DNA from 3 places in the Paenibacillus sp. FSL M7-0134 genome. Region 1 is predicted to be linked to each of the others. Evidence: riboswitches for the same ligand, from Rfam matches in the RefSeq annotation. Region 1 holds a riboswitch; each other region holds the start of a gene.
The links. A riboswitch is a leader RNA that binds a small molecule or an ion and turns the genes downstream of it on or off. The one in region 1 is predicted to bind glycine.
Positions count from the first base shown of each region.

Region 1 (3,280 bases):
CAGCCCGTGAAATGGAATACGGAGGCTTCGGTAATTATAAAAAGCTGAATCAAGAAGATATTTCAGCTATTTTGCACGCATCGTTATAACATTCAAAAGGGAGTGTCCTCAAGCCTGTGATGACTGAGGGCACTCCCTTTTGGAATTTATGAATTAACCGTTTGTCCTTTTTCTTCTACTTGGATAGCTGCCCCTACACTGGCACCTGCAAGAATGCCCTTTTTCTTACTAGAATTCAGAGAATCCATATAGGTTCGGGTTTCTGCGACTACAATTCCTGATAAGCCGAGCAGGGCAATCAGGTTTGGGAAAGCCATCATTGCGTTAAAGATATCTGCCAGCAGCCAAATCGCATCCAGTTTAATGAACGCGCCCCCGGCAACCAGTAGGATGAACAGATAGCGGTATGGCTTAATCCACTTGACCCCAAGCAAATATTCAACACAGCGTTCCCCGTAATAGTTCCAGCCGAGCATGGTGGTGAACGCGAACATAATCAGAATGATTGTGAGCAGTTCTGCCCCCAGCGGGAATGCGCTGGAAAATGCTTGCTGAGTCATCAAGCCCGCATCGGTAGGCCCGCTCCACACACCACTAACCAGTAGCGTCAACCCGGTCATCACACAAATAACCATCGTATCAATAAACACGCCTGTCATGGAAATTAGCCCTTGCTCCGCAGGCCATTTGGTTTTGGCAGCTGCAGCTGCAATCGGTGCGCTTCCCAATCCGGCCTCATTGGCAAAAATACCTCTGGCTACCCCACTTCGCATCGCCAGCATAATCGTAGCTCCGGCAAATCCGCCCGTTGCAGATGTAGTTGAAAATGCCGAATGGAGCACCAGCGCAATTGCGGCAGGAAGTTGGTCAGCAAACCGAATCAGTACGATGAGACAGATCAGTACATACAAGCCTGTTTTAAAAGGAACGACCTTCGTCGATACCTTGGCAATGCTTTTGAGTCCTCCAATAGTAACAAGTCCTGTAAGGATAGCAATAATCAGTGCCGTTACAATGGGCGGAACGCCAAAACTGTTTTCGGTCGAAGATACAATCGCTTTGACCTGCGGAAACGTTCCAATCCCGAACAACGCTACCAGCATGCCCGAAAAAGCAAACAGCATCGCCAGCGGTTTAAAACGGCGTCCCAGACCTTTCTCAATATAATACATCGGGCCGCCGGAAAATTGCCCATTCCGATCCTTCACCCGGTATTTTACCGCAAGTACACCTTCCGCATATTTCGTCGCCATCCCAAAAAAGGCTGCAACGACCATCCAGAACAAGGCACCCGGCCCGCCCAGCTTAATGGCTGTCGCTACGCCGACAATACTTCCTGTGCCAACTGTAGCCGCCAACGCTGTACTTAAAGCCGCAAAACTACTTACATCCCCGCTGCCTTCATTCGGGGCCTTACCGATCAGCTTGATCGCCAGGGGCAGGCGGAATACCTGCAGCATCTTCAAACGTATGGTCAGCCACAACCCCGTTCCCATGACAAGAATGATGAGAGGCGCCCCCCATATCCAACTGCTAATCGCTTCTAACACATGTACCAAATTCATTTCAACCCGCTCCTCCAGCATATTAGAAAACAAAAAAGAGTCAAATCCGCTGATTCGACTCCTGGAGAGGTTAAAGGCACGAAAAAATACAACCATCTTGCGCAGGTTTCTGCCTCTAATAGCTTATAAAAAAGCCTAGGGCATTCCCTGTCACAGGTTATTCGCGTCTCTGTCCTTTTGCCTGAGAGTTTAAGCAGATGTTCTCTGCGGTGCACCTTCGGCGCCCAATTAAGGGTCTCTCCAGAGTTCTGTCCGTTTACGGTCCCCGCTTGTTGCTGTAATCAGCCTAAGCACCTGAGAGTTTTGCCCCTTCGGTCGGAACTTTCGTTCCATCTCCCGCAAACATCAACCAGACATATGAAATTTTTATTTATTATACAGAAAACTTTCAGCTTATTACAAGTGAAAAGTTTGTGAAGCCCTCTGAAATATTATTATTATGTCTATCAAAAAAAGCGGGTACAGCAGATTGCATCCTTAGGATGTCCTCTGCTATACCCGCCCGAGAAAATTTGGAATTACAATTCTTCACCATTGGTTGCTATCACATTTTTATACCAGTTAAATGAGTCCTTTTTGGAGCGTTTGAGCGTTCCGTTACCGTCATCATCCAGATCAACGTAAATAAATCCGTAGCGCTTGGACATTTCGGAAGTAGACATGCTCACAAGGTCGATAGGACCCCAGCTGGTGTAACCAATCAGATCAACACCGTCGGCAATCGCTTCCTTCATTTGGGCAATATGCTGACGCAAGTAATCAATGCGATACGTATCATGCACAGAGCCGTCTTCTTCCACCTTATCATACGCACCCAAACCATTTTCCACGATGAACAGCGGCTTTTGGTAGCGGTCATAAAACGTGTTCAGCGTAACACGCAGGCCGATCGGATCGATCTGCCATCCCCAGTCAGAGGACTGTAAATATGGATTTTTCACGCCGCCAATCAGGTTTCCTGCTGCTTTTTCGCCTTCTGGACCTGCAGATACGGTCAAGGTCATGTAGTAGCTGAATGAGATATAATCGACCGTGTTATTTTTTAAAATTTCGGCATCGCCTGGTTCTGTGTGTATAACAACATTATTTTCTTCAAAATAACGATTCATGTAGTTGGAATATTCCCCACGGGCATGCACATCCGTAAAGAACAGGTTCATCTGATTTTCATGCTGGGCTTTCAGTATATCCTCTGGGTTACACGTATGTGGATAGCTTTCCAAACGAGCCAGCATACAGCCGATTTGAGAGCCCGGGATGATCTCATGTCCTCGTTTTGTCGCCAGTGCACTAGCTACAAATTGATGATGCAGTGCTTGGTATATCGCTTGCTGCTTGTTTTCTACGCGGTCAATGACCACCCCGCCACCGGTAAACGGACTCATGGTCATTACATTGATTTCATTAAAGGTCAGCCAGTATTTTACTTTATCCTTATAACGCGTGAACACAGTTTCGGCATAATTTACGTAGTGCTGTATAACTTCACGACCCAGCCAGCCATTATACTTCTGAGTCAAACCCAGCGGTGTCTCATAATGTGACAATGTTACCAGCGGTTCAATACCATATTTGCGCAGCTCATCAAATACATTGTCGTAGAATTGCAGTCCCGCTTCATTCGGCTCGGCATCATAGCCATTCGGGAAAATCCGCGACCAGTTGATGGACATACGAAATACCTTAAAGCCCATTTCCGCGAACAATGCAATATC
Region 1 is NZ_JBBOXV010000001.1:1,858,920-1,862,199, reverse strand. It holds gene NSQ58_RS08335 (iron-containing alcohol dehydrogenase) at 1-89, shown strand, start outside; gene NSQ58_RS08330 (alanine/glycine:cation symporter family protein) at 147-1,565, opposite strand; glycine riboswitch at 1,725-1,819, opposite strand; glycine riboswitch at 1,838-1,914, opposite strand; gene NSQ58_RS08325 (glycoside hydrolase family 1 protein) at 2,084-3,280, opposite strand, start outside.

Region 2 (3,280 bases), 170 kb from region 1:
TTGGGGCTTTGGACCAAAACAGCCGCGGTCTGTTCCGATACGGCCGCCGCTAGCGCATCAGCATCCGTTACGCCGTCCGAACAGCCGATTTCCACGATGTCCAAATCCAATCCGCGTGCATAGGCTGCCAATACCTGACGTGCCTCCGGATGGACGGACCTTGATACGATAAGCTGTTTACGGCGGGTAGCTGCGGCGGACAGTGAGCCCGCTTCCGCCAGTGCAGTCGCTCCGTCGTACATGCTGGCATTAGCTACAGCCATGCCCGTCAATTCGCAAATATACGACTGAAACTCGAAAATGGCTTGTAGCTCGCCTTGGCTTACTTCCGGCTGATAGGGGGTGTAGGCTGTATAGAATTCCGAGCGTGAAGTGATGTGCTGGATGACGGACGGAATATGATGATCATAAATTCCTGCGCCAAGGAAGCTGGCATGTGTGTCTGTATTGGCGTTGTGTCCGGCCAGCTCGGCCAAGTGGCGGGTTAAGGCTTTCTCATCGAGTCGAGAAGAGAGAGGCAGTTCCCCTTGATATCGAATGGCCTCTGGAATGTCACTGAATAAATCATCAATGGATGATACACCCACCACACGCAGCATTTCGGTTTGATCCTGTTCAGTCATAGGGAGATAACGATGCTGCTTCATAGGTTCTGACTCCTTTCGAAAAGCAAGATTTTAGATCGTAAATTAGCTAATAAAAAAGTGTGTGAGATGAAAAACCCAGAAGTTCATATCTGACATATTTGCTTTATAGAAATAAAAAGAGTTTAAGATCAGCGCGGGCGTTTATAAAAGGGTGCTGCCACCACCTCGGCACGCAGGCGTTTGCCACGAATCTCAACCTCCAACGGTGTGGAGAGGGCGCTAAAACGACTGTCCACCAAGGCGAGGCCCAGATTACGCTTCAAGGTGGGCGACTGAGTCCCCGTTGTGACCTCACCAATGTGTTGTCCTTCTGCGAATACCGGGTAATGGGCGCGTGGGATACCGCGATCAATCATTTCCAGCCCGATCAATTTGCGAGGAATCCCTTGTTCTTTCTGACGTTGCAGTGCTTCTCTACCGATAAAATCTCCTTTATTCAGCTTGACGAAGAAACCTAGACTAGCTTCGAGTGGTGAAATCGTGGCAGATAACTCCTGACCGTACAGCGGCAATCGTGCCTCAAAGCGTAGTGTATCCCGAGCACCAAGTCCAGCGGGAATCAGCCCATATGACTCACCGGAACGAAGCAAACCCTCCCATACGGCTGGTGCTTCTGCAGCAGGTACATAAAATTCAAAACCGTCTTCGCCCGTATATCCGGTTCGTGAGACCAGTGCTTTTGCTCCGAACAATGGCACGTTCTCATGGAAGCGGAAAGATGCCAGATTCGTAATGTCCGTATCTGCCACGGCTGCGGCAATACGTGCTGCCTCCGGTCCTTGCAACGCCAGCAATGCTATCGCATCAGACACATTCTCCATGTGAACGGATGTAGGCATATGACGAATTAGCCAATCCCAATCCTTATCGATGTTGGAGGCGTTCACAACGAGCATGTAGTGCTCCGGTCCTTTGCAGTAAACAAGTAGGTCGTCTACTACCCCTCCATCGGGGTAACACAGGAGTGAATATTGTGCCTGACCTGGTTCCAACTGGCTGACATCATTCGTGGTCACCCTTTGCAGAAAAGCTTCGGCCTCTTTGCCTTCAACCAAAAATTCGCCCATATGCGATACATCGAATAAACCCGCACGTTGCCGGACGGCCTCATGCTCCTTTTGAATGCCGCTAAACTGAACCGGGAGCTCCCAGCCGCCAAAGTCAATACAACGAACCCCAGACTGCGTCCCGTAGGACGAATATAGCGGTGTTTTTCGCAAATTAGTCATTATTCCACTCCTATCCGGTGTGATCGGCTAAACAAAAAAGACAGGCCGAAAAAAACGTATAGACGGCAGTCTACACTCTTTTTTCAGCTCTGTCCTTGATACCAGAAAGTTACCCCGGTATGTACCGGGTTTCCCCTTGGGTGATCCGCTCCAATAGCGAATGCTCTCCAGAGATGCGTCCGGCAGAGGTCCTTTTGCCTGAGAGATTCACCTGCAATGCAGGTTTACTCCTTCGGCGCTACCTTCGGGATCAACGGTATATTACCTGGCTTTGCAGATAACAACCTGATCCGATTCGCGTGCACTTATGTCTCACAAGCGGCAACAGCTATGCGAATCTTTTTGGCAGTCTCTCCCTCCGCGTTCATCCGCGTTTGCAGTTGTCGGGGTGTTTCCCAAAGCATTTGCTATAACCCATTAATACGCAAATTCATTCAAAATGTCAATAAAAATGTCATCAAAAACAATAGAAAAAACATTTAATATATAAATAAGGATATGTAAGCGTTTGTTATAAGCTATCATATTTTTATATAGTACGCTATATGAGGTGATATGAAGTATTTTTGTTAGTATTATTGACATGAGTGTTCTTGTTGTCATAATCTTAACCTGTCTAGTACAGTGAGCAAAAGCGATTTTATTCATATGGAAGTGAGGGGAACAGAATGGGTGAAGTAAAGCAGCAACTTTGGTATACAGACGAACATGAGTGGGTTCAGCGGACAGAGAATGGAACGGTACGGATTGGTATTACAGACTTTGCACAGCATCAACTGGGTGATATTGTTTTTGTAGAATTACCTGAGGCGGGAGCAACGATTGAGCAGGGAGCGGAGATCGGTACGATTGAATCGGTGAAGACAGTATCCGACCTTTTTGCTCCGGTGACGGGAACCATACTAAAAGTGAATGAAACGCTGGAAAGTACACCTGAGCTAGTGAATGAATCTCCCTATGAAAAAGGTTGGATGATCGAAGTAGAGATGGATAAAGATGTGGAGGAAGCTTTGGGCAAGCTACTGTCTGCGGATCAGTATGAGCAGTTGATTTCCGATGAGCAGTAATGGAGCATTGTAGTATGGAGTAAGAGGGTTATTTGTCTGCTCGATTTTTGTATAAAATAGTCGCTATGATTTGACGTAGCGGCTATTTTTTTGTCTTTTTGCAAGCGTAATTACGTGTTTTATTCTGATTTAGAGGGTTGTCCCCATATAAGAATCATACATAATCCAGCACGGTTTTTCGACTAATTTCTATAGCTACAGGTCATATTAAGAAGAATTATGCAGGTATAATACCTTCCCGGATAATTTAAATTTAAATGTTGTCATCAACGTTCATGACGAAAGTACGTTTTCATTTCGTTGATGAAGATAGCGCTGTCATTTAGTATGAATTTTA
Region 2 is NZ_JBBOXV010000001.1:2,031,519-2,034,798, forward strand. It holds gene gcvPA (aminomethyl-transferring glycine dehydrogenase subunit GcvPA) at 1-647, opposite strand, end outside; gene gcvT (glycine cleavage system aminomethyltransferase GcvT) at 776-1,876, opposite strand; glycine riboswitch at 2,053-2,151, opposite strand; gene gcvH (glycine cleavage system protein GcvH) at 2,545-2,943, shown strand.
Region 2: linked by a shared signal. The riboswitch ahead of gcvT (glycine cleavage system aminomethyltransferase GcvT) and the one ahead of NSQ58_RS08330 (alanine/glycine:cation symporter family protein) in region 1 are both predicted to bind glycine.

Region 3 (3,280 bases), on a different contig from region 1:
TGTGTTGCGTGTAAGTGATTCAGTCAAACGCTTGCCAGTGGGCGTCTGGGCCAAGCCGCCTTTGGCGGTCTCGCGGTGCTTCGACGGCATCGCACTGCCGACTTCAAGCATCACGTCAATGACTTCGTCAGACGGAATAGCGCTGCGCACACCCGCCAAAGCCATATCCGCTGCGGCAAGCGCAGTCACGGCTCCCAGCCCGTTGCGCACGATGCACGGAATCTCCACGAGTCCGGCGACGGGATCGCAAATCAGGCCGAGCGTGTTCTTAAGAGCGAGGCCCACGGCGTGAACAGCCTGTTCAGGCGTACCACCACGCAGCTCGACCATAGCGCCAGCAGCCATCCCGATAGCTGAACCAATCTCAGCCTGACAGCCTCCCTCCGCGCCAGAAATGAAGGAGTTGTTGGCGATCACGTAGCCAATGGCTCCAGCGGCGAACAGGCCGTTCACCATATGCTCATCATCCCAGCCGAACCGCTCCTGCGCACTGATGAACACACCAGGGATAACCCCACATGAGCCTGCGGTAGGCGTGGCGACAATGCGACCCATGGATGCATTTACCTCCGACACAGAGAGGGCATAAGCCATGGCGAGCGCGGAGGCATCGCCGGAGCAGGTTTCCCCTGACCGCAGATACTCGGCTAGGCGCTTGCCGTCACCGCCCGTCAATCCACTGCGGGATACGGTGTCTTGTGTCTGACCGCGATGAACGGCTTCCTTCATGACTTCATAATAATCAGACATTTGGCGAAAGATTTCTTCCTCCGTTGTATTCGTCTCTTGTACCTGCTCTTGAATCATCAAACGGCCAATTGTGGTGGATTCTTCAGCGCATAAAGCGCTGATTTCATGCAGATGGCTAAACCGCATCGGATTCAGCTCCTTTTTTCAAATTAATCATCTTAATTTCATACATATGAGGTAAAGAACGCAGCTCCGCAATCAATACAGCCGGAGCAGAACTGTCCGTTTCGATGGCGGTGAGTGCTTCACCATCCCGGCCTTTGCGATCTACGTGCATATAGGCAATGTTAATGTGAGCCGCGCCCAGCGCTGAAGTTATCGCGCCCAATGTACCGGGCTTATCCGAGTGGAGAAGCACCAGCGTAGGCAGCTCCCCAGTCAGATTGACCCGGAATTCGTTGAGCTGCTGGACATGGATGCTGCCGCCGCCGATGGAGGAGCCAAGCAGTGTGCGCTGATCCTCGCCCTTCCATAGCTCGAAACGGACGGTGTTCGGATGAGGCGCTGGTAGCCCGCTGACGGCGAATTCCACGGCCATCCCGGCTTGCTCTGCCCATTGCTCGGCATCCGGAATCCGGTGATCGTCCGTATCGTAATTAAGCAGCCCTGCGATGAGCGCCAGGTCTGTACCGTGTCCTTTATACGTGTCAGCGAAGGAGCCGTACAGTGTCATGCGGGCACGATCAGGTTGCGCCCCGAGCCAGTGCCGGGCAACGCGTGCGAGCCGCACAGCGCCTGCGGTGTGTGAACTGGAAGGTCCGGTCATGGCCGGACCGATAATGGAAAATACATCTTTGAAACGCATGGTGTGGCCCCCTGTATGTTCTAATACCATACTATATGGTATTTCCGCGTCTTTGCGCGGTTATGACGGTTCTTAATGCTGACGCACAATGTGAGCACAAAAAAGGACAGGATAAGGAAGTTTCCCTTATCTCTGTCCTCGTTACCTGAGAGTTTCGTGCGGTGTTCTTACCGCCTTACCCCTTGGGTGGCTTGCGCTCTCTCCAGAGTTGCGTCAGATGACGATACATGGACCTGAGAGATTATCCGTCAGCCGGGTGCTGACGCCTTGCTCCTTCGGTGCCGCCAGAGTGTAGGCTCCCTGGACAGACTCTCCCGTCATCTTCATTCGCATATACCGTTCTACATGTCTTTCTTAGCGTAATGTATGCCGTGCTCGGTGTCAATCACAGGTTTAATTTTTACATAAACAGGTGCGTTCCCAATAAAAAAGATTAAAATTTACATAATTATGGATGAAATCAGGAAGGAATTAGAAGATTGGCGGCTAATCTGATAAAGGACAAGTATATTTATGGAAATCATAGGAGGGATATTGACGTATGGTAAAAGGCTTGCGATTCACAGGTTCACGCTTAAAAGGGATGTTGCATCTAGCAGCTATCGTATCACTGCTGATTGGGATCTTCGTTCCATTCGGTCAGGTCAAGGCGGAGGGAGCATTGACAGTAGCCGAAGCACTTCAGCGCCAAAGCAGTGGAGGTACGGTGACGGTGGAAGGTTACATCGTCGGACATGCTACCGGATCGAAAACGGCTAACTTTTCTTCCCCGTTTGCGAATGATTTTAACGTACTGATTGCCGATCAGGCAAATGAACGTAATACGTCTAATCTGTTGGATGTACAGCTGACTTCAGCGTACAGAGGGCAATATGGGCTATCAGGCCATCCTGAGCTGATCGGCAGCAAAATTCGTGTGACGGGTACACTCGGCGCCTACAATAATTTTGGTGGAGTGAAAAGTCCAAGCGCTGTTGAACTGGTGAGCGGAAGCGAGCCGGGGGAACCAGGCGAACCTGGCAACCCGGGTCAACCCGGTACTACACTGCCGGATGGAAAAGGCAAAAAGGTGCTGTTCGATAATACGCACGCACAGACCGCTGGTGCAGCAGATTGGGTCATTGAAGGCGCCTTCTCCGACTTTGCCAATGGACTGCGTAATGTAGGCTTTACGGTAGACCAATTGAATCGTCCTATTCCTTTTACTTATGGAGAGCAGGCCATAACATTTGACAAGCTGCGCCAATATGATGTGTTCATTATTGGTGAAGCGAATGTTGCCTTTAAGGCATCCGAGCAGGCTGCCCTGCTGCAATACGTGAATAGCGGGGGGAGCGTCTTCTTCATCTCCGATCATTATAATGCGGACCGTAACAAAAACCGTTGGGATTCCTCCGAGGTTATGAATGGTTACCGTCGTGGAGCCTATACTAATCCGGCCAAGGGCATGACTGCAGAAGAAGCTGCATCACCGGCGATGCAAGGATTAACAAGCTCCGATTGGCTGGCGGCCAACTTTGGCGTTCGTTTCCGTTACAATGCGCTGGGTGATGTGAATGCTACCGACATTGTAGCCGCAGATCAATCTTTCGGCATTACCAAGGGTGTGCGCTCGATTGCAATGCATGCAGGATCTACGCTGGCTATTATTGATCCTACCAAGGCTAAAGGCATTGCTTATATCCCTTCAGGCACGAAAAAATGGGGTAATGCGGTAGACCAGGG
Region 3 is NZ_JBBOXV010000002.1:14,861-18,140, forward strand. It holds gene sdaAA (L-serine ammonia-lyase, iron-sulfur-dependent, subunit alpha) at 1-876, opposite strand, end outside; gene sdaAB (L-serine ammonia-lyase, iron-sulfur-dependent subunit beta) at 866-1,555, opposite strand; glycine riboswitch at 1,767-1,882, opposite strand; gene NSQ58_RS15835 (DUF6359 domain-containing protein) at 2,097-3,280, shown strand, end outside.
Region 3: linked by a shared signal. The riboswitch ahead of sdaAB (L-serine ammonia-lyase, iron-sulfur-dependent subunit beta) and the one ahead of NSQ58_RS08330 (alanine/glycine:cation symporter family protein) in region 1 are both predicted to bind glycine.